Anatilimnocola aggregata: one gene and its partners. The protein of the gene in region 2 interacts with the protein of the main gene of each other region in a pairwise test. Links are inferred from orthologs where the notes say so. Each region holds a gene or a part of one and is shown on either strand. Other genes may lie near its edges.

The links.
Region 1: the proteins of dnaB (region 2) and ETAA8_RS16925 interact in binary tests that used the Escherichia coli proteins (3 or more experiments, as listed by UniProt). The link is inferred for Anatilimnocola aggregata from one-to-one orthologs.
Region 3: the proteins of dnaB (region 2) and ETAA8_RS29330 interact in binary tests that used the Escherichia coli proteins (3 or more experiments, as listed by UniProt). The link is inferred for Anatilimnocola aggregata from one-to-one orthologs.

What each region holds. Positions count from the first base shown.
Region 1 is NZ_CP036274.1:4,519,281-4,524,722, forward strand. What follows is about bases 951-3,855. They hold ETAA8_RS16925 (ATP-dependent helicase), read right to left. Parts: upstream 3,442-3,855; coding sequence 1,459-3,441; downstream 951-1,458. Other genes in these bases: ETAA8_RS16920 (ZIP family metal transporter), read left to right, coding at 951-1,452; ETAA8_RS35285 (GxxExxY protein), read right to left, coding at 3,454-3,663; ETAA8_RS35290 (GxxExxY protein), read right to left, coding at 3,614-3,850. In the rest of the region: ETAA8_RS16915 (hypothetical protein), read left to right, coding at 1-410; more of ETAA8_RS16920, read left to right, coding at 460-950; ETAA8_RS16935 (M24 family metallopeptidase), read right to left, coding at 3,976-5,082; ETAA8_RS16940 (phytoene desaturase family protein), read right to left, coding at 5,114-5,442. UniProt on the Escherichia coli protein: Rep helicase is a single-stranded (ss)DNA-dependent ATPase involved in DNA replication; it can initiate unwinding at a nick in the DNA. It binds to ssDNA and acts in a progressive fashion along the DNA in the 3' to 5' direction.
Region 2 is NZ_CP036274.1:6,386,508-6,392,627, forward strand. The notes cover bases 2,340-5,292. They hold dnaB (replicative DNA helicase), read right to left. Parts: upstream 4,564-5,292; coding sequence 3,115-4,563; downstream 2,340-3,114. Other genes in these bases: metF (methylenetetrahydrofolate reductase [NAD(P)H]), read left to right, coding at 2,340-3,087; rplI (50S ribosomal protein L9), read right to left, coding at 4,837-5,292. Also shown: ETAA8_RS23995 (DUF4159 domain-containing protein), read right to left, coding at 1-869; ETAA8_RS24000 (AAA family ATPase), read left to right, coding at 1,136-2,152; more of metF, read left to right, coding at 2,227-2,339; more of rplI, read right to left, coding at 5,293-5,436; ssb (single-stranded DNA-binding protein), read right to left, coding at 5,527-6,042. UniProt on the Escherichia coli protein: The main replicative DNA helicase, it participates in initiation and elongation during chromosome replication. Travels ahead of the DNA replisome, separating dsDNA into templates for DNA synthesis.
Region 3 is NZ_CP036274.1:7,707,621-7,713,062, reverse strand. Bases 951-3,855 are described here. They hold ETAA8_RS29330 (chromosomal replication initiator protein DnaA), read right to left. Parts: upstream 3,244-3,855; coding sequence 1,657-3,243; downstream 951-1,656. Other genes in these bases: cimA (citramalate synthase), read left to right, coding at 951-1,478. In the rest of the region: more of cimA, read left to right, coding at 1-950; ETAA8_RS29325 (AAA family ATPase), read left to right, coding at 4,134-5,198; ETAA8_RS29320 (DUF58 domain-containing protein), read left to right, coding at 5,295-5,442. UniProt on the Escherichia coli protein: Plays an essential in the initiation and regulation of chromosomal replication. Binds in an ATP-dependent fashion to the origin of replication (oriC) to initiate formation of the DNA replication initiation complex once per cell cycle.

The DNA of each region.
Region 1 (5,442 bases), 1.9 Mb from region 2 along the record:
AGATTTGGGTCCGCTATGGCGGGCCACCTCTGCTGGTCACTCAACGAATCACTGCTGCCGATGTTGCGCTGCCGACGATTTTTGGCGATAAGCACGGTCTGCCCGGAGTGGAATTGGCAATTCGGCAAGAGATCAAGCCGGGGACTTCACGGCAGATTCAAATTATTGAGAATCACCCCGAGAAAACGCCTCTCGCGCGGCTGTATCGCACGCGCGTCCAACTGTCACTCCCGGCCGACAAGATTGAGCGCACCTACTTTCCGAGTTCGCATCGAGTGGTGCATACCTTCACTTATCGTTCGGCGCGAGAAATGGCGGCCGATATCAGCTTGGAACTTAATTCGGCCGAACAGATCAAGGATGGTTCGCTCTGGGCGCCACTGCAATTGATGCAAGGCTGGAATCGCTAGTTCGATCCCCCTATAGCCAAGTGGGGGCACTTGTGAATACGATTGGCGAATGAACATCATTGTGCTTTTGACAATCTATTGCGTTTGTATCATCGCAGCTTCGCTGGGTGGTGGAGCGCTCCCCTGGCTGATGAAGTTGTCTCATCGTCAGATGCAATTGCTGATGAGTTTTGTTGGCGGACTGATGCTCGGCGTGGCAGTTCTTCATTTGTTGCCGCACGGTGTGCATGAGTTGGCTCATGTAGTTCACGGAGCAGCTCTTGATTGGGCTGCGATGTGGTTGCTCGGTGGACTGCTGGGCATGTTCCTGCTGATTCGCGTTTTTCATGTGCATGCCCACGAGCATGGCGACACGAGCGACGTTGGTCATTCGCACGGACATAGTCACGGCCACTCCCATAGTCACGATCACGGGCCCAACTGCGAGCACGACCACGATCATCGTCACCAACATGAAGCGGGACTGCTGCATTTGGGGGCGAAGGAGGCAGACGACCCTGCGCATCGCTTCAGCTGGATTGGGCTGGCGATCGGCCTGTCACTGCACACGCTCATCGATGGCCTGGCGCTAGGCGCTGCAGTCGCTGCCGAAATTAATCATCACCACGCGTTCGCACTCGCAGGCTTTGGAACGTTTCTGGCCGTGGCCTTGCACAAACCGCTCGACGCGTTGTCGATCACGTCGCTTATGGCCGCCGGCGGCTGGACGAAGCGCGATACGTGGCTCGCCAATATTGCCTTTGCGCTAATGTGCCCGATCGGCGCCATTGCCTTCGTTGCCGGTGTGGGTGGAATTGGGGGTAATCAGTCGCTCGTCATCGGCTGCGCATTGGCTTTTTCAGCGGGTGTGTTCTTGTGCATTTCGCTGGCCGACCTGCTGCCAGAACTTGCCTTCCACGCGCACGATCGGTTTCCACTCACAGCGCTCTTGATTCTGGGGGTGACTGCCGCGTGGGGCATTGGCTTTCTCGAGCCGCATCACTCCCACGACATCCCGCCAGCACCCGCGGTAAAGACAATCGATCCAGGGCATTCGCACTAGGAACGCTTAACGCTTGCCCTTCGCCCGCGGATTCTCTGCTTGCCCGATGATCTCGAACAAAAAGCGACTGGGCTGAGTATCGCGCGGCTTGCCCCACTTCATTCGCGTCAGTGCGAGCGATAGCGTCAACTTCTCTTCAGCGCGGGTGATGCCGACGTAGCACAGCCGCCGCTCTTCATCGATGTCGTCACCCGATTCCGCTTTGAGCGTGCGATGGTGTGGCAGGATCCCCTCTTCGAGTCCGACGATATAAACGTGCGGATACTCCAGCCCCTTCGAGGCGTGCATCGTCAACAAGGCGATCGCATTGCGACTGAGCTGCTTGTCCTTCGTGTCGCCGAATTCCCGCTCGCCTAAAGTGACTTCGTCGAGGAAGTCTCCCAGCGAGACTTCGCTCTTCCCTTGCTCGTACTGCGCGACGGCGTTGACCACTTCTTCGATGGACGCCAGCCGATTCTGACGCTCATTGGGATCGGGATAGAGGCGATTGAGTTCCGCTTCGTAGCCAATCTCGCTCACTAACTGCCGCAGCAATTCGGCGAGCGCAGCGGGACGCCGCTGCTTACCAGCTTTAGTAATCATCTCCGCATGCGCGCGATACTTTTTGAGCATGTCGACGAACCGCAGCACCTTGTCAGCTGTAGCGCCAGTGCAAATAGTATTCAACTGCGGGCCCGACATGACGTCCCAAGCAGTTTTGCCCGACTTCACGGCGGCGGCAATGACTCCCTCAACAGTCTTGGCTCCGATGCCGCGCGGGGGCGTGTTGATGATGCGCAGCATCGCCTGCTCGTCACGCGGCGACTCGATCGTCCGCAATAGCGAAAGCAGGTCTTTCACTTCTTTGCGGTCGAAGAACGACTGGCTGCCGAGCACCACATACGGCAGCTTGGCCTTGCGAAGTTCCGTCTCGAACGGCCGCGGCTGTTCATTAGTACGAAACAGGATCGCGAAGTCCTTCGCCTCGCGACCTTCGGTGCGGATGACGCGGGCAATGTCGGCGACCACTTCGCGCGCTTCGTCGACTTCGCTGTTGTACTGCAGAATGCGAGGCTTCTCCCCTCCGGGCCGAGCGGCACGCAGAATCTTATCGTGCCGATGCTTGTTGAATACGATCAGCTTGTTGGCTGCGTCAAGGATGGCGGCGGTGCTGCGGTAGTTGTATTCGAGGCGCACCGTCTTGGCGTCGGGCCAGTCTTTGCCGAACTGCAGGATGTGCTTCACCTCGGCCCCACGCCAGCCGTAGATCGATTGATCGTCGTCGCCCACTACGCACAAATTGCGATGATCGCGGGCCAGGGCTTTGATAATCCGATATTGGCTGCCATTCGTATCTTGATATTCATCCACGAGGACATGGTCGAAGAGTCCTGCCTCGGCGAGTCGGACATCGTTGTGCTTTTCGAACAACTCTTCAGTACAGAGCAGCAGGTCGTCAAAGTCGACTGCGCCGAAGTTCTTTAGCGCCCGCTGGTACTTGCGGTAGCCCATCGAAGCGAGATGCTCCTTATCGGTTTGGGCGACTTGAGCGGTGGCGGCCGGATGGAGCGAGAGGGTCTTCCAGCGGCTGATTTGATTGATCAAGTCGCCGGGACGCATCATTTCGTCAGAGACGCGGATCTCTCGTAATACTTGCCGCGCCAGGCTTTCCTGATCGCCGCGGTCATAGATGGTGAATCGCGGCGGGTAACCCAACTTGGTGATGTGCCGCTTGAGCACTTTCACGCATTGCGAATGGAACGTGGAGATCAGCGGCTTGTCTTTTTGCTTGCCCAGCAGTCCAGCGATACGCTCCTGCATTTCGGCCGCGGCCTTGTTGGTGAAGGTGACCGCCAGAATACGGCTGGGGACGATGCCATGCTTGATCAGATTGGCAATCCGGAACGTCACTACGCGTGTCTTACCACTACCGGCACCCGCCAGCACGAGCAGCGGCCCGCGCAAGGTATTGACTGCATCCTGCTGAGGTTGATTGAGTCCGTTCGACATGGTCGGGCGAAGTTACTCGGGTGGTGCGGGGCTGCTGATCAGGCGCTTCAAGCCATCTTTCAAGAGCACGACATTAAAGTTAATTAACAGGCCGACGTGACAGCCGGTTAAGCGCAAGTAAGTGAGCAGTTGTGCGGAATGAATTGAAACGAGACACTCGACGGCTTTCAATTCAACGATCACTTGCCCTTCGACCAAGACATCGATCCGATAGCCAAGCATCAAGCCGCAGGCCTTTGTACACAACCGGAAGCTCTCGTTGGCGCTGGAAGGGAATATTGCGGGCGGATAGCTCGTGACAAAGACAGACTTCGTAGGCGGATTCCAGCAGGCCGGGGCCGAGGTGACGATGAACTTCGATTGCAGCGGTGATAATGTCGCCGGTGATGGAGTTGATTTCACGGGGCATGAGCAGGCTCCTAAGAGGAAACCGAGGGAGATTAGACCACGGAGACACAGAGAGCACGGAGAAGAGGAGATTTCAAGTGTTTTCTCTTCTCTGCGTCCTCTGCGCCTCTGCGGTTTTACTTCCGCTTACAACTCCATCGGGAATTTACTCAGGCACTCCACTCCGGTCTCCGTCACCAGGTAATCATTCTCCAGTCGCATGCCAGCACGTAGCTCGGGGGCATACAGGCCGGGTTCGCAGGTGAAGACGTCGCCGACTTCGAAGATGTCGTTCCAGTTGGGATTGAGGTGGGGTGCTTCGTGCGGGAAGAGGCCAATGCCGTGACCCAAATGATGATTAAAGACACCTAGCGGAGCTTGATCGAGAATCGCTTGCGCTTCGTCAAATAGTTCTTTGCAGCTTTTGCCGGGTTTTACGCTTTTCTCGACATGCGCGAAGACTTTCATGATGTGCGTCCAGGCCGTTTGTTGCTCGTCGCTGGGCTTGCCGTTGACGGCGATCGCGCGGCTGTTGTCGGCAAAGTAGCCGCGATAAGCGGGGCCGAGGTCGAGGATGTAGAGTTCGCCATCTTCGGCGGGACGGTTGTTGCGTGGCGGACCACCACGAGAGCCACATTGATAGTCGTTGCCGGTTCCGGTGAGCATTTCGCCATAGGCGGCGACAGCGACACCCTGCAGATGATTGAAGACTTCAATCTCCGTAATGCCCGGGCGAATAATCTGACGAGCCGCCTCGTACATCTTGCCGGTGCCGGCGATGGCAAACTTCAACCTGACGAGTTCATCGGGATCTTTCTTGCGGCGAAAGCGATAGAGCGTGGGTTCGATATCGACTCGCTCACCGGCGAGTGGGGCGAAGTGAGCGCCGAAGGAAGAGAACTCCACGCCGATTCGCTGGGGATTCACTTTTCCTTGGATCGCCTTGAGGAGGACTTCGGTCGAGGCGTGGCGCTGGTCGTTACGGAGCGTGGAGTGAAGCTGCGCGTCGTAAGTCACAATTTCATCAGCGGCTGCTGGTAGCTCGGGCTTCTTCGGTTGGCTGAGGGTGAGGTGGCCATCGGCGCGGACGGCTGCTGCGGGAGAAAACACCGGGCCGAAGCGCGGACCAACGAGATACTGGACGTGCTCGATCTGGGTGACGATTACAAGGTCGAGCTTCTGCTTCTGCATTTCGTCCAGCAGCCTTCGTTGCCGAGTTCGACAGGCATTCAGGTCGGTATCGCCCACAGACATGGGATATTTCCTTGGAAATCAGAGGAGTCAATTAAGAATGATCGCGGAGGATTTCGACGGCCGCGTTGCGACCGCAGGCACCCATTACGCCACCGCCTGGATGGCTGGCTGCGCCGCAAAGATACAGTCCGCTGATCGGAGTGCGATGGTCGGACCAGCCCGCAACCGGACGAAGCGAGAACAGCTGAGTGGGAATCATCGAGCCCTGCATGATGTTGCCACCGGTCAGGCCATAAGTTCGTTCAATATCGAGCGGACTGAGAACCTGCCGATGCAAGACCGCTTGCTTGATGTTTGGGGCATATTTCGCGAGCAGATCCAAGCAACGATCAGCGAACTGTTCTTTGATATCGTCCCACT
Region 2 (6,120 bases):
TCGCCTGGGTTATTCCGCGCCGAAAAATTCCGACCCAGCCAATCGATGGCCCGTTCGACTTCGTCTTCTTGCGGTTCATTGCCGCAGCATTGAATTTGCTCGCCAACCACGCGCGACTCACCGTTCGCTAGCCGATCTCGCGCGATGATCAGCGATGAAATAGCCGCGCATGTCATGCTTCCCGACACACCGTTGTGATAGCCAAATGCGCCGCGACCTTTGTCATAGACGGGATTCTTCAGCCAATAGTCCTTGGCCAATTGCCAGGTGCGATCGGGAATCTTGACGCCGACGCGTTCGGCCTCGTGCAGGGCAAGCATCGCGAACTGAGTATTTGAGTTGTCCGCAATCCCTACACTGGGCATATATGACCAGCCCCCTTTGCTCTTGCCATCGGCAACCACCTGGTGCGCTTCGAGCCAACTGGCGAGGCCCGTAATCTTCAGCTTGTAACGGAGCGGATCGGCTTGGCAAAATGCCATTACGTGTAACGACGTGGCATACGTTGAACCGGGCGCAGGCTGGCTTTCGAGAAAGTCGAGAGCTGCCTTCACATGCGGTTCGTCGACGCGCTCGCCGCAATTAAGCAAGGCCAACGTAGTGAGTGCAGTCACCGCGCCCGGCTGTGCGAATGGACTTTCGAAATCGGCCCAACTCCCATTGGGTCGCTGCCTGCCATGCAAGTAGCCAACCCCAAAGCGAATCGCATCGTTGACGGTTGCTGGCGTAACTTCGCGATGGAGCGCAATGCCTGCCCCTTGTGCGAATACGGTCGCGGGGAACAACTGCTGAAGGCAAAGCGCAACAATTAGCAGTGTGATCCAGCGCGCTGGCGACAGTCCATCGACGATCCGGTAGGGGCCGGTCATGCGGATTCTCCTGGCTGTCGAACGAATTCTGGCTGTGCCGCACCCGAGTTGGGCCGGCCTTCGTCACGGCAGTCTTGTTATTTTACTACGGATTCGGCGGTTGAAAGGGCTGCTGTTGTAGCAATTTGCCGCCCGCCCTAGAATCGAGTGAGACGGTTCCTGGTGGCTGCCGATCTGGCCGGCCAAGGGGGCCCGCAATCATTCGGTCTCGTGAGACCGCCGAAAATGGATGCCGCGGAATCGCCACCGAGCGCAATCGAATCAACATGAGCGAAAAACCGAAGAGCCTGGGCGATATCCTGCAAGAATTCGCCAAGCACCGGCAGGTGATGCAGCAGGAACTGCAGCGCGTCATCGTGGGCCAGAATGAAGTCATCGAGCAGCTATTCGCGGCCATCTTTACGCGCGGCCACTGCCTGCTCGAAGGGGTGCCCGGGCTGGCCAAGACATTGATGGTCAGCACGCTAGCCAAGATCCTCGATGTCGGCTTTAAGCGGATTCAGTTCACACCTGACCTGATGCCCAGCGACATCACTGGCACTAATGTGCTTGAAGAAGACGAAAACGGCAAACGTAACTTCCGCTTTGTCGAAGGCCCTGTATTCACCAATATTCTCCTGGCCGACGAAATCAACCGCACGCCCCCCAAGACACAAGCCGCGCTGCTGCAGGCCATGCAGGAACGCGAAATCACAGTCGGTCGCACCACTTATAACTTGCCCGATCCATTCTTCACCATCGCCACACAAAACCCCATCGACCAGGAAGGAACGTATCCGCTGCCAGAAGCACAGCTGGATCGCTTTATGTTCAACATCAAGGTTGGCTATCCCTCCTCCGATGAAGAAGAAAAAATCCTCTCGTCGACCACGCGCCAAGAGAAGGTCGAAGTGCGACAGATCCTCAATGCCAAGCAGATCATCAACGTTCAAAAGCTGGTCGGTGCTGTCGCCGTTAGTGAGTTCATTGTGAAATATGCCGCCCGCCTAGTCCGGGCAACTCGCCCCAAGGACGAAACCGCCCCGGCGTTTATCAAAGAACTTGTCGACTGGGGTGCGGGGCCGCGAGCAGGGCAATTCCTCATCAACGGCGGCAAAGCGATCGCCGCGATGGAAGGACGCTTCAGCGTTGCCATCGACGACATTCGCAAAATCGCCGTGCCCGTATTGCGGCACCGCATCAGCACTAACTTTCAGGCCCAGGCAGAAGGAATGACCAATGAAGACGTTATTCTGCGACTCCTTAAAGAAGTGCCTGAACCTGAGATTAAAAAGTTCGTCTGAGCTAAAATAGCGCCGTGTAAACTGTGGCCCTCAGTGAGGCCGCGAAGATTGAGCCTTCAAGATTATCGAACCCAATGACGTTTTACCCTCCCGGCAAATTCACACTCTCGTTTGAGTTGTTCCCTCCGAAGACCAGTACAGCGGAAGCAGCGATGTACGACAACGTCGAACATCTGATGGCTTTCCGCCCCGACGTCATTACTTGCACTTATGGCGCGGGGGGCAGCACGCAGCAAAAGACGCTCGAGATTACGAGCGAAGTGAAACGCCGGTTTGGTGTCCGCGTGGCTTCACATCTGACTTGCGTCGGTGCGACGGTCAACCAACTCCGAGAATACCTGCAAATTGCCGGTGACCGCGGCGTCGATAACATCGTCGCTCTCCGTGGCGATCCACCCAAGGGCGAGACATCGTTCACTCCAGTCGAAGGTGGCTTACGCTATGCCAATGAATTGCTGTCGCTAATCAAGGCCGACTTTCCGCAGTACGGTGTGGCCGTGGCCGGCTACCCAGAAACGCATCAGGAAGCGCCCAGCTTCGAAGTCGATCTGCAAAACCTGCAACGAAAAGTAGCTGCCGGTGCAGATGTGGTGATTACTCAGTTGTTCTACGACAATGCCGACTTCTTTCGCTTTCGCGACGCGTGCGGGCAACTGGGAATTAAAGTTCCGATCATCCCCGGAATTCTGCCGGTGACCAATCTCGGCCAGATTCAGCGGATCACTTCGCTCTGTAAAGCAAAGTTGCCAGCCGAGTTCATCGCAAAATTGGGCGAGAAAGACTCGCCCGAATGGCAGTTCGATGTCGGCGTCGAGTTCGCCACTCGTCAGGTGCAGGAGTTGATCGACAGCGGCATCCCCGGCGTTCACTTCTATGTGCTCAACAAGTCGCCGGCCACTTCGGCCGTCTTGCAGGCCGTGAAATACGCATCGTAGTCACGGCTTGGTTGCTCATACCCTCGCTCAAAACCCTGCTTGCGGATCGTCAGCAGATGCATCGTTATAAGTATCGAACTCGCGCAAGCGCTCTGGCGTGGGATCTTGAAACCGCGTGAACTCCTTGTGCCATTCAAGGTTCACATCCCCCACCGGGCCATTACGCTGTTTGGCGATGATGATCTGTGCTTGACCCGCTAGCCGGTCACGTTCTTCACCGCGCAGGTAGTATTCTTCGCGATGCACGAACATCACCACGTCGGCATCTTGCTCGATGGCTCCTGATTCGCGCAAGTGGCTCAAACGCGGAATGTTGTCCTTGCCCATTTCTGTCTGGCGATTCAACTGTGCCAGGCACATGACGGGCACCTTCAATTCGCGGGCGAGCCCCTTCAAACGACGGGCAATTTTCGCGACTTGTTCTTGCCGCGGATCTTTGGCATTATCCGGCTCAATCAACTGCAAATAGTCGATGACCACGAGTCCCAGCGATCCGTGCCGGCGTTTGATCCGCCGAGCGGCAGCTGCGATTTCAGAAACGGTTCGACCGGGAGAATCATCGACAAACAGGGGAGCCTTGGCGACTTCTGCCGCTTTCTCAACAAGTCTCAACCGATCCTCTTGCGACACAGTGCCATTGCGCAAGCGATAGCCATTCACACGTGCCACCGAGCAAAGCAAGCGGTCGGCCAATTCGATCGACGACATTTCGAGGCTGACAAACAACGTGGGGACATTTTGCCCGAGAGAAACGTTCTCGGCCACGTTCATCGCGAATGCTGTTTTGCCCATTGAGGGACGAGCAGCGAGAATCACAAGTTCGCCGTTGTGTACGCCACCGGTCTTCGAATCGAGTTCGCGAAAGCCGTAGTCTCCGCCGCCAGCCGAGTGGGTTCCCATCATCACGGCTTCGAGCCGATCCATCGCGTCGTGCAAGATGTCTTTGATCGGGCGAACGGCATTGTCGCTCCGATTGTCGAGGATCGAAAAGATTTTCTGTTCTGCCTGGCCCAGCAAATGCGCCGCTTCCTGCGACTCGTCGTAGGCCTCGCGGAGGATCTCGGTCGACGCGGTAATCAGCGAACGATAGGTCGCCTTCTCGCGCACAATATCGGCGTAATAAGTCGCATGTGCCGCGTTGGGAACCGCGTTGATGATCTTGCTCAAATAGGCGCTTCCGCCGATGGCGTCATAATCGCCGGCTGTCTTCAAGCGATCGACAAGCAGCGTCGGATCAATTTTTTTGTTCGACTCATGCAAGCTGCACATGTGCTCGAACAGCTTGACGTGGGCATCGTCATAGAAGTCGCTCGGCCGAATGATCATGATCACATCGTCGAGCACATCGGGCAGCAGCACGATGCTACCGAGCACGCCGATTTCGGCCTGCAGGTCGAAAGGGGGCTGCCGTTGCAGCAGTTCGCCTTGCGTCTCTTTCTTTTGCCGCGGCTTATCCGTCCGCTGAACCGATGACATCTGTTACCTCCGTGCAGTAGGTCATGCCCGCCGGGCGTGACCTTAGTGTTGCAGTTTGAGCTGGAAACTGCGTACCGCGTATTCAAGCTGATAAGCAGCGCGACGAGCCATGTGCTTTTGGAGGTCACTTCCAGCGGAAGTGACCTACCCGCTGATTGTACCGCGCGCAATCGCTGCCAAACCAAACGCTGACGAAAAAAGGCCCACGCACTGTGATGCATGAGCCTTCTTAGCTTGCTTGTCGCCGGGGAAAACTTGTCGGCGTATCTCTCGTTATTTCTTCTCGGTCTTGGCGGGCTTAGCAGCCTTGTCAGCGGCAGCTGGCTTCGCGGCCTTCTCGGGAGCTGGCTCGTTGACCACCGTTGGCACGACCCACACCTTGAGTTCGGCGTTGATGTCGTGGTGCAAGTGAATTTTGACCGTATACAAACCGAGTTCCTTCAGCGGGCCGTCCAGGCGAACCTGATCGGCCGTGATGTGGAAGTGCGCCTGCTTGAGCGAAGCGGCGATATCGTTGGCATTCACGCTGCCGTACAGATGGCCTTCTTCGTTGGCATTGGCTTCGATGGTGATGCTTTGCTTGGCAATCGCATCGGCCAATTGACGCAGCGTGGCCAGCCGTGCCTTTTCGATTTCTTGCAGCTTGGCCTTGTGCTTTTCGACCATCCGCTTGTGATGGTTCGTGGCGACGGTGGCCAGCCCTTGTGGCAACAGGTAATTGAGAGCGTAACCGCGCTTCACATGCACGATATCGCCTTGCTTGCCGAGGTGATCGACCGATTGAATCAGCAGCAGTTGCACCGTGTGATGCGGACCGCGGGGCAGCTCTTGAAAACTGCCGCGAGCGGCGAGAGCACTTTTGGTGGCGGACATTTTCTCAATTCCTCTAGGTTTTGATATTTGCGGTGCAGCGGAAGGATTCGCCTCAGCTGCCGTTCAGTTCGGTTATTTTTTCGTAGTCAATTAAAACGGAATGTCGTCAGCGGGCTGCGGAGGAGGGGACGATTGACGTCCGCCACCACCACGACTGGGCGGGGGAGCCGACATCGACTCACCACCATATTCAGATTCATCAAACGAGGGGCCTTCGTCGCCGCCGCCTCGATAGCCCCCACCACCTCCACCACCACCGCGAGGTCCACCCTTGGCACCACCATTGGGAATCATTTGCATCTTCTCGCAAATAACTCGCATCTTCGATCGCTTCTGGCCATCTTTTTCCCACTGGTCGAGCTTCAAACGCCCTTCGACCAGAATAGGTGAGCCCTTGCCCAGATATTCGCCAGCGACTTCGGCAGTTCGACCCCACAGGGTGACATCGACAAACGTGGTCTCTTCGATCCACTGGCCGCCTTGGTCTTTGCGGCGATCATTCACCGCGATCCCAATTTCAGCGACTGCCATACCACTCTGCAGGTACTTGATTTCGATATCGCGCGTGAGGTTACCCAGCAAGATTACACGGTTAAAACTGGCCACGGCGAGTTACTCCTAATCGGCGGCGAAAACAAACCCTAACTGCACAAACGTCAACTACAGTGTAAGGAGTTTGCCCTC
Region 3 (5,442 bases), 1.3 Mb from region 2 along the record:
GCCGGCTGGATGAATTCGGCATCGACTTCATCGAAGGGGGCTACCCCCTGTCGAACCCGAAGGACGCAGAGTACTTTCACCGCGTCCGCGACTTGAAGCTTAACCATGCCAAGGTCTGTGCCTTCGGCATGACGCGGCGCAAGGGCATTGCCGCGAAAGACGATCCCGGCATGCAGGCGCTTGTGAATTCGCAGGCGCCGGTTTGTACCGTCGTCGGCAAGACCTCCGATTTTCACGTGACCGAGATCTTGCGAGTCAGCTTGCAAGAAAATCTCGACATGATTCGCGATTCGCTGTCGTTTCTGAAGTCGCAGGGTCGCGAAGTTTTTTATGACGCCGAACACTTCTTCGACGGCTTCGCCGCGAATCCGCAATATGCCCTCTCGACCATTCGCACCGCCGCCGAAGCTGGCGCGAGTGTGATCATCCTCTGCGATACCAACGGCGGCACCATGCCGGACGCGATTGCCGAGCGCGCGCGCCAGGCACTCGAAGTGCTGGCACCGCTGGGCGCAAAAGTGGGCATCCACTGCCACAACGATTGCGAACTAGCTGTGGCTAACTCGCTGGCAGCCGTCGATGCGGGCGCTTCGCAAGTGCAAGGAACGATGAACGGCTTTGGCGAGCGCTGCGGCAACGCCGACTTAATCACGGTTATCGCCAACTTGTGCCTGAAGAAAAAGTACGCTGCCCTCCGCCAGGATTCGCTCGAACATCTGACCGAGCTCTCGCGGTTTGTCTACGAAGTGGCCAATCAGCATCATCGGAACAACCAGCCCTTCGTGGGGCAGAGCGCATTTGCCCACAAGGGTGGCATGCACGTCCACGCAATTGCCCGGGCGACGAGTTCTTACGAGCACATCGATCCAGCGCTGGTCGGCAACGAGCGACGGATTCTGGTCAGCGAACTATCGGGGCGGTCGAACATTGCCGCGCTGACGGCCAAGCATAAGCTGGACGACAACCGCGGGCTGATGGACGCGATCTTGCAGCGGGTTTGCGACTTGGAAGCGGTGGGCTACCAGTTCGAAGCGGCCGAAGCGAGCTTCGACTTGCTCGTGCGAAAAGTCGCGGGGACGTTCCAGCCGCATTTCGAACGATTGAAGTATCACGTTGCCGTCAGTGCCGAAGGAATGAGCGGCGAACCGGTGACCGAAGCCACGGTGAAAGTTCGGGTGGGTGAGACAAACCTGCACGAGGTGGCCGAAGGTGACGGTCCGGTCAATGCGCTCGATGCGGCGCTCCGTAAGGCGCTCAATGGTACTTTCGCGGGGCTGCAAGAAATGCGGCTCATCGACTACAAGGTGCGCGTGGTCAATGGTGAAGCGGGTACCGCTGCCAAGATTCGCGTCATCATCGAGTCGACCGATGGCCACGACGTGTGGGGAACCATCGGTGTGAGCGAGAACATCATCGAGGCCAGTTGGCTCGCGCTTGTCGACGCGATCGAGTACAAGCTGTTCAAGGACGAGATGTAGAAATTATCCAGAAAACCCGCAGCGTGAGCGAGGAGCGCGCCACGACAGCTGGCGCTAAGTTGCTCTCGTGACTCGTTCGCAGATTGTCCGGCTGGATCGATTCTACGCTCCAGCCGGCAAATTCGGATCTTTGACGGCGTCGGCGCTCACCTCGCTGACGCTTCGGGCCACCTGAAAACTAAGCCAAGCGCAGTTGGTTTTCGACGCGCTTGACGACATCTTCCAGGCGGCAGTCTCCTTCGGGAAGGAGGAGACTCTTGCCGCTGATGAGCCATTGGCTGACTTTGTCTTCGGCCGAGATCACCGTGGTGTGACTCTTGCGGTTGAAGTGCTTGCCGATTTCGGACAGAGCAGCGCGGGTGTATTTGCGGGCCAGCCACATCGCGAGCATGCGGGGATGGCTGACAGCGGGCGACTTGCTTTCGGACTGCAACGACTGCTCGTCGATGCCGAACATATCGCAAATGGTGCTGGTGATATCGGTCAGGCGAACGGCACGGCGATTAACGCGAACCAGGTCGGCCAGCGCCCGCTGAGCAAAGGGCAAGTCGATGCGGCAGTGCAGCGCTTCGCTCGTGGCATGCAGGCGGTTAAGCGCGCCGGCCAATTGGCGGGCATCGCCATCGAGCTGAGTCGAAAGCCATTCGAGCACGGTGCGCGGCGTCGGGGTCGAGTGCCTGGAAGCCATTTGTTCGAGCACGCCCAAGCGAGTCTGCATATCGGCGGCATCGATGGCGCACACCAGACCGCCCGAAATGCGATGGACGAGTTCACTCCCCAGATTCTTTAGTTCACCCAGAGTGCGGTCAGCGGCAAACACAATCTGCCGACCGGAACGGAGGAGTGTATCGACCGTGTGCTGGAGTTCGACCAGGGTCGACTGCTTGCCCATGAAGAACTGCAGATCGTCGATCAGGAGGAGTTCGACGTCTCGATACTTGCGGCGAAAGCTGGGGAGACCGGAGCCGCGGAGCGCTTCGACGAATTGTGTCGTGAATTGTTCGGCCGACAGATAAATCGTCCGGCGGTTGGGGGCGGTTTGCCGTGCGGCTCGCCAGGCACCTTCGAGCAGGTGCGTCTTGCCGCACCCGGGCGGACCGGAAATGAACAGCGGCGAATAGCGGCCCAGCTGCGAGAGCAGGTTGTTGATTGCCGCATGCGCGAGGCGATTCCCCTCTCCCACAACAAACGAATCCAGGGCAGCAAAGGTTCGACGGGTCATTCGATTGGCAGGGGGCGGATCAGAGGGAGCGGCGGCGGGGTTCGACGAAGAACCATTGTTACCTGAGGGGGCCACACTCGGCAAACGGAATATGACCGGCAGTGGATTGGCCGACTCATTGGCCTGTGGCGCAAGAACCGGCGCGACCTGCGGTCCCGGTTGAGACAGCCCTGCGCTGGAAGTTGCAGCGGCAGATAAGAGCGGAGATGAGAGAGTGGCGGCTGGCATAGTGGGCGAAACATTCATCGGCTGCGTGGACCGAGAAACTGCGGTCGAATCCGCCGTCGCTACATTCGCTTCACAGACCTTCATATCAACGGTGGCTTGCGCACCCAGCACTTGCTGAGCAGCGGCCAAAACGTCCGCGCGCAATCGGCGTAGCCGTTCCAGGCGGAAAGTATTGTGAGCCAGTAACGACAACTGGGGGCCGTTCGCCCGCCAGGTGACGCCTTCGGTCGCCCACATTCGAAATCGATTTTCACCGACCTTGCCAAGCAGTGCAGATTGCACAGCCGACACGATCTCCATATCGTCCTTGGTCACGCTTAACGCATCCTACGCGCGCACCGCTAGCGCCGAAAATCCGAGGGGGGATTTACACCAATCAGTGAGAAGACGCTGATTGGTGGCTGCCGGCGACTGCAGCGCGAGTCCTGAAAGGAAAGCGAGCTCGCTTCAATTGCTGGCTCGCGTGATTGATTGCCCGTTACGACGTCGGCGATTGTAGCCGTGCTAGCGGAGGTGTCAAACAGGCTCACGAGCCCGGGCCAGAGAAAACTTCACTCCGTCTTCATGCGTCGCAGGAAAGAGCGAAAAATAGCCGCCGCGTGTATCGCGAGTGAAGATTGTGAGTGACCAGTGAGACGTGGAAAACGTGTCAGCGCGAGCGAGTGAAAAACGAAAGCCGTAACGGAAGTCGTTACGCTTGAATCAGTTTGAGAAAGGGGACGTCCTTTCGGTCGCGCTTCAGCGCTCGCAAGCAGACCGCGCTCCGGACTAGGGCTGGAGCATTTTGCCTGGCGATTCGTCGCAGCATCTGTTTATGTTGATTACCTCCAATCTTCTCACGATCTGCATTCTGAACTAAATCCGTCCCCTCCCCCCTCTCTAGCTGGCAATGCGCGGGCGGGCATTTAGAATGAAGTTTGCGGTCGCAGTGACTTCTCGGGTTAGAGCGGCAGACGGTCGCCAGATTCTCCCGCCCTCAAAGCTGCAGCCGCTATGTGAACTTTTGTGCCAGCTGAGCGCACAAAGTGCATAGGCAGATGTTGCGCGCCAGAGAAACCGGCAGCCGTCGGCGTTCTCGGGAGGCAACCAAACGATTGGCTGCAGCACTTCGTCTGTGGATTGGTCGGTTCGAACTTCGTCTGTGAACAGTCCGTCAAAGAACAAACGTCCTCATCCTTGATTTTCTTCCTGAAGGAACAGTGCTCATGGGTAATCCAGCGGCAGCCGACGCGGCCAGCCCCGACGATCTGAAAGCGCTCGAGAATCTGAAGACCGCCTACGACGCGGTTCGGACCGAGCTGGCGAAAGTGATTGTCGGTCAGGAAGAAGTGGTCGAGCAAATTCTGATCGCCATTTTTGCCCAGGGGCACTGTCTGCTCGAAGGTGTGCCCGGTCTGGCCAAAACCTTGATGGTAAGTACCCTCGCCCGCTCGCTGCACCTGCTCTTTAACCGGATTCAGTTCACTCCCGACTTGATGCCGTCGGACATTACCGGCACGGAAGTGATTCAAGAGAACAAGTCGACCGGCGAGCGCGGCTTCCGCTTCCTCAGCGGGCCGATCTTCTCGAACATCATTCTCGCGGACGAAATCAACCGTACGCCCCCCAAGACCCAGGCGGCCTTGCTCGAAGCGATGCAAGAACGCCAGGTAACGATCGGCGGTCAGCGTCACACTCTCCCTTCACCGTTCTTTGTGCTCGCCACTCAGAACCCGATCGAACAGGAAGGTACCTATCCGCTGCCCGAAGCGCAGCAGGACCGCTTCATGTTCAAGGTCTTCGTCCGCTATCCCGGTTATGACGAAGAGTATCGAATTGCCGAAACCACGACCGCCACTCTGACCGCGCAAGTCAAGGAAGTCCTCTCGGGCGAAGAAATCATCCGCCTGCAGCAGTTGGTTCGGCGTGTCCCCGCCGCACCGCACGTGATCCACTACGCTCTGCGACTGGTGCGGGCGACCCGCGTGCACGAAGGGGAAGCTCCTGCGTTCATCAAGGATTGGGTCAGCTGGGGTGCTGGTCCGCGCGGGATGCAATATCTGCTGCTCGGCGGCAAAGCCCGGGCGATGCTCCAAGGCCGGTTCTTTGTGAACACCGACGACATCAAGGCGGTGGCTCACCCCGTGCTGCGGCACCGGGTAATTACCAACTTCAATGCAGAGTCGGCTGGCATCTCGCCCGACAAGGTCATCGACAAGTTGCTGGAAGAAGTGCCTGCCCGTCGTCAGGGAGACGATGTGGCCCCTGAACTCAAGCGTGCGTTCTCTTAAGGAGTTGAAGTTTCCAAGTCTAATTGGCCGGAACTGTGCGCGAGCGCTTGTTCCGGCCTCTCACGCTCGCCCGCTTCAACGTAGTCAGGACCGTTCATGACCGCGCCGCAACTCCCCAAGTTTCTCGATCCCAAGACTTTGGATCGTATCAAGCGGCTCGACGTGCGGGCTCGGCTGGTGGTCGAGGGATTCATCTCTGGTCAGCACCGCAGCCCGTATCACGGCTATGCGGTCGAATTCGCCA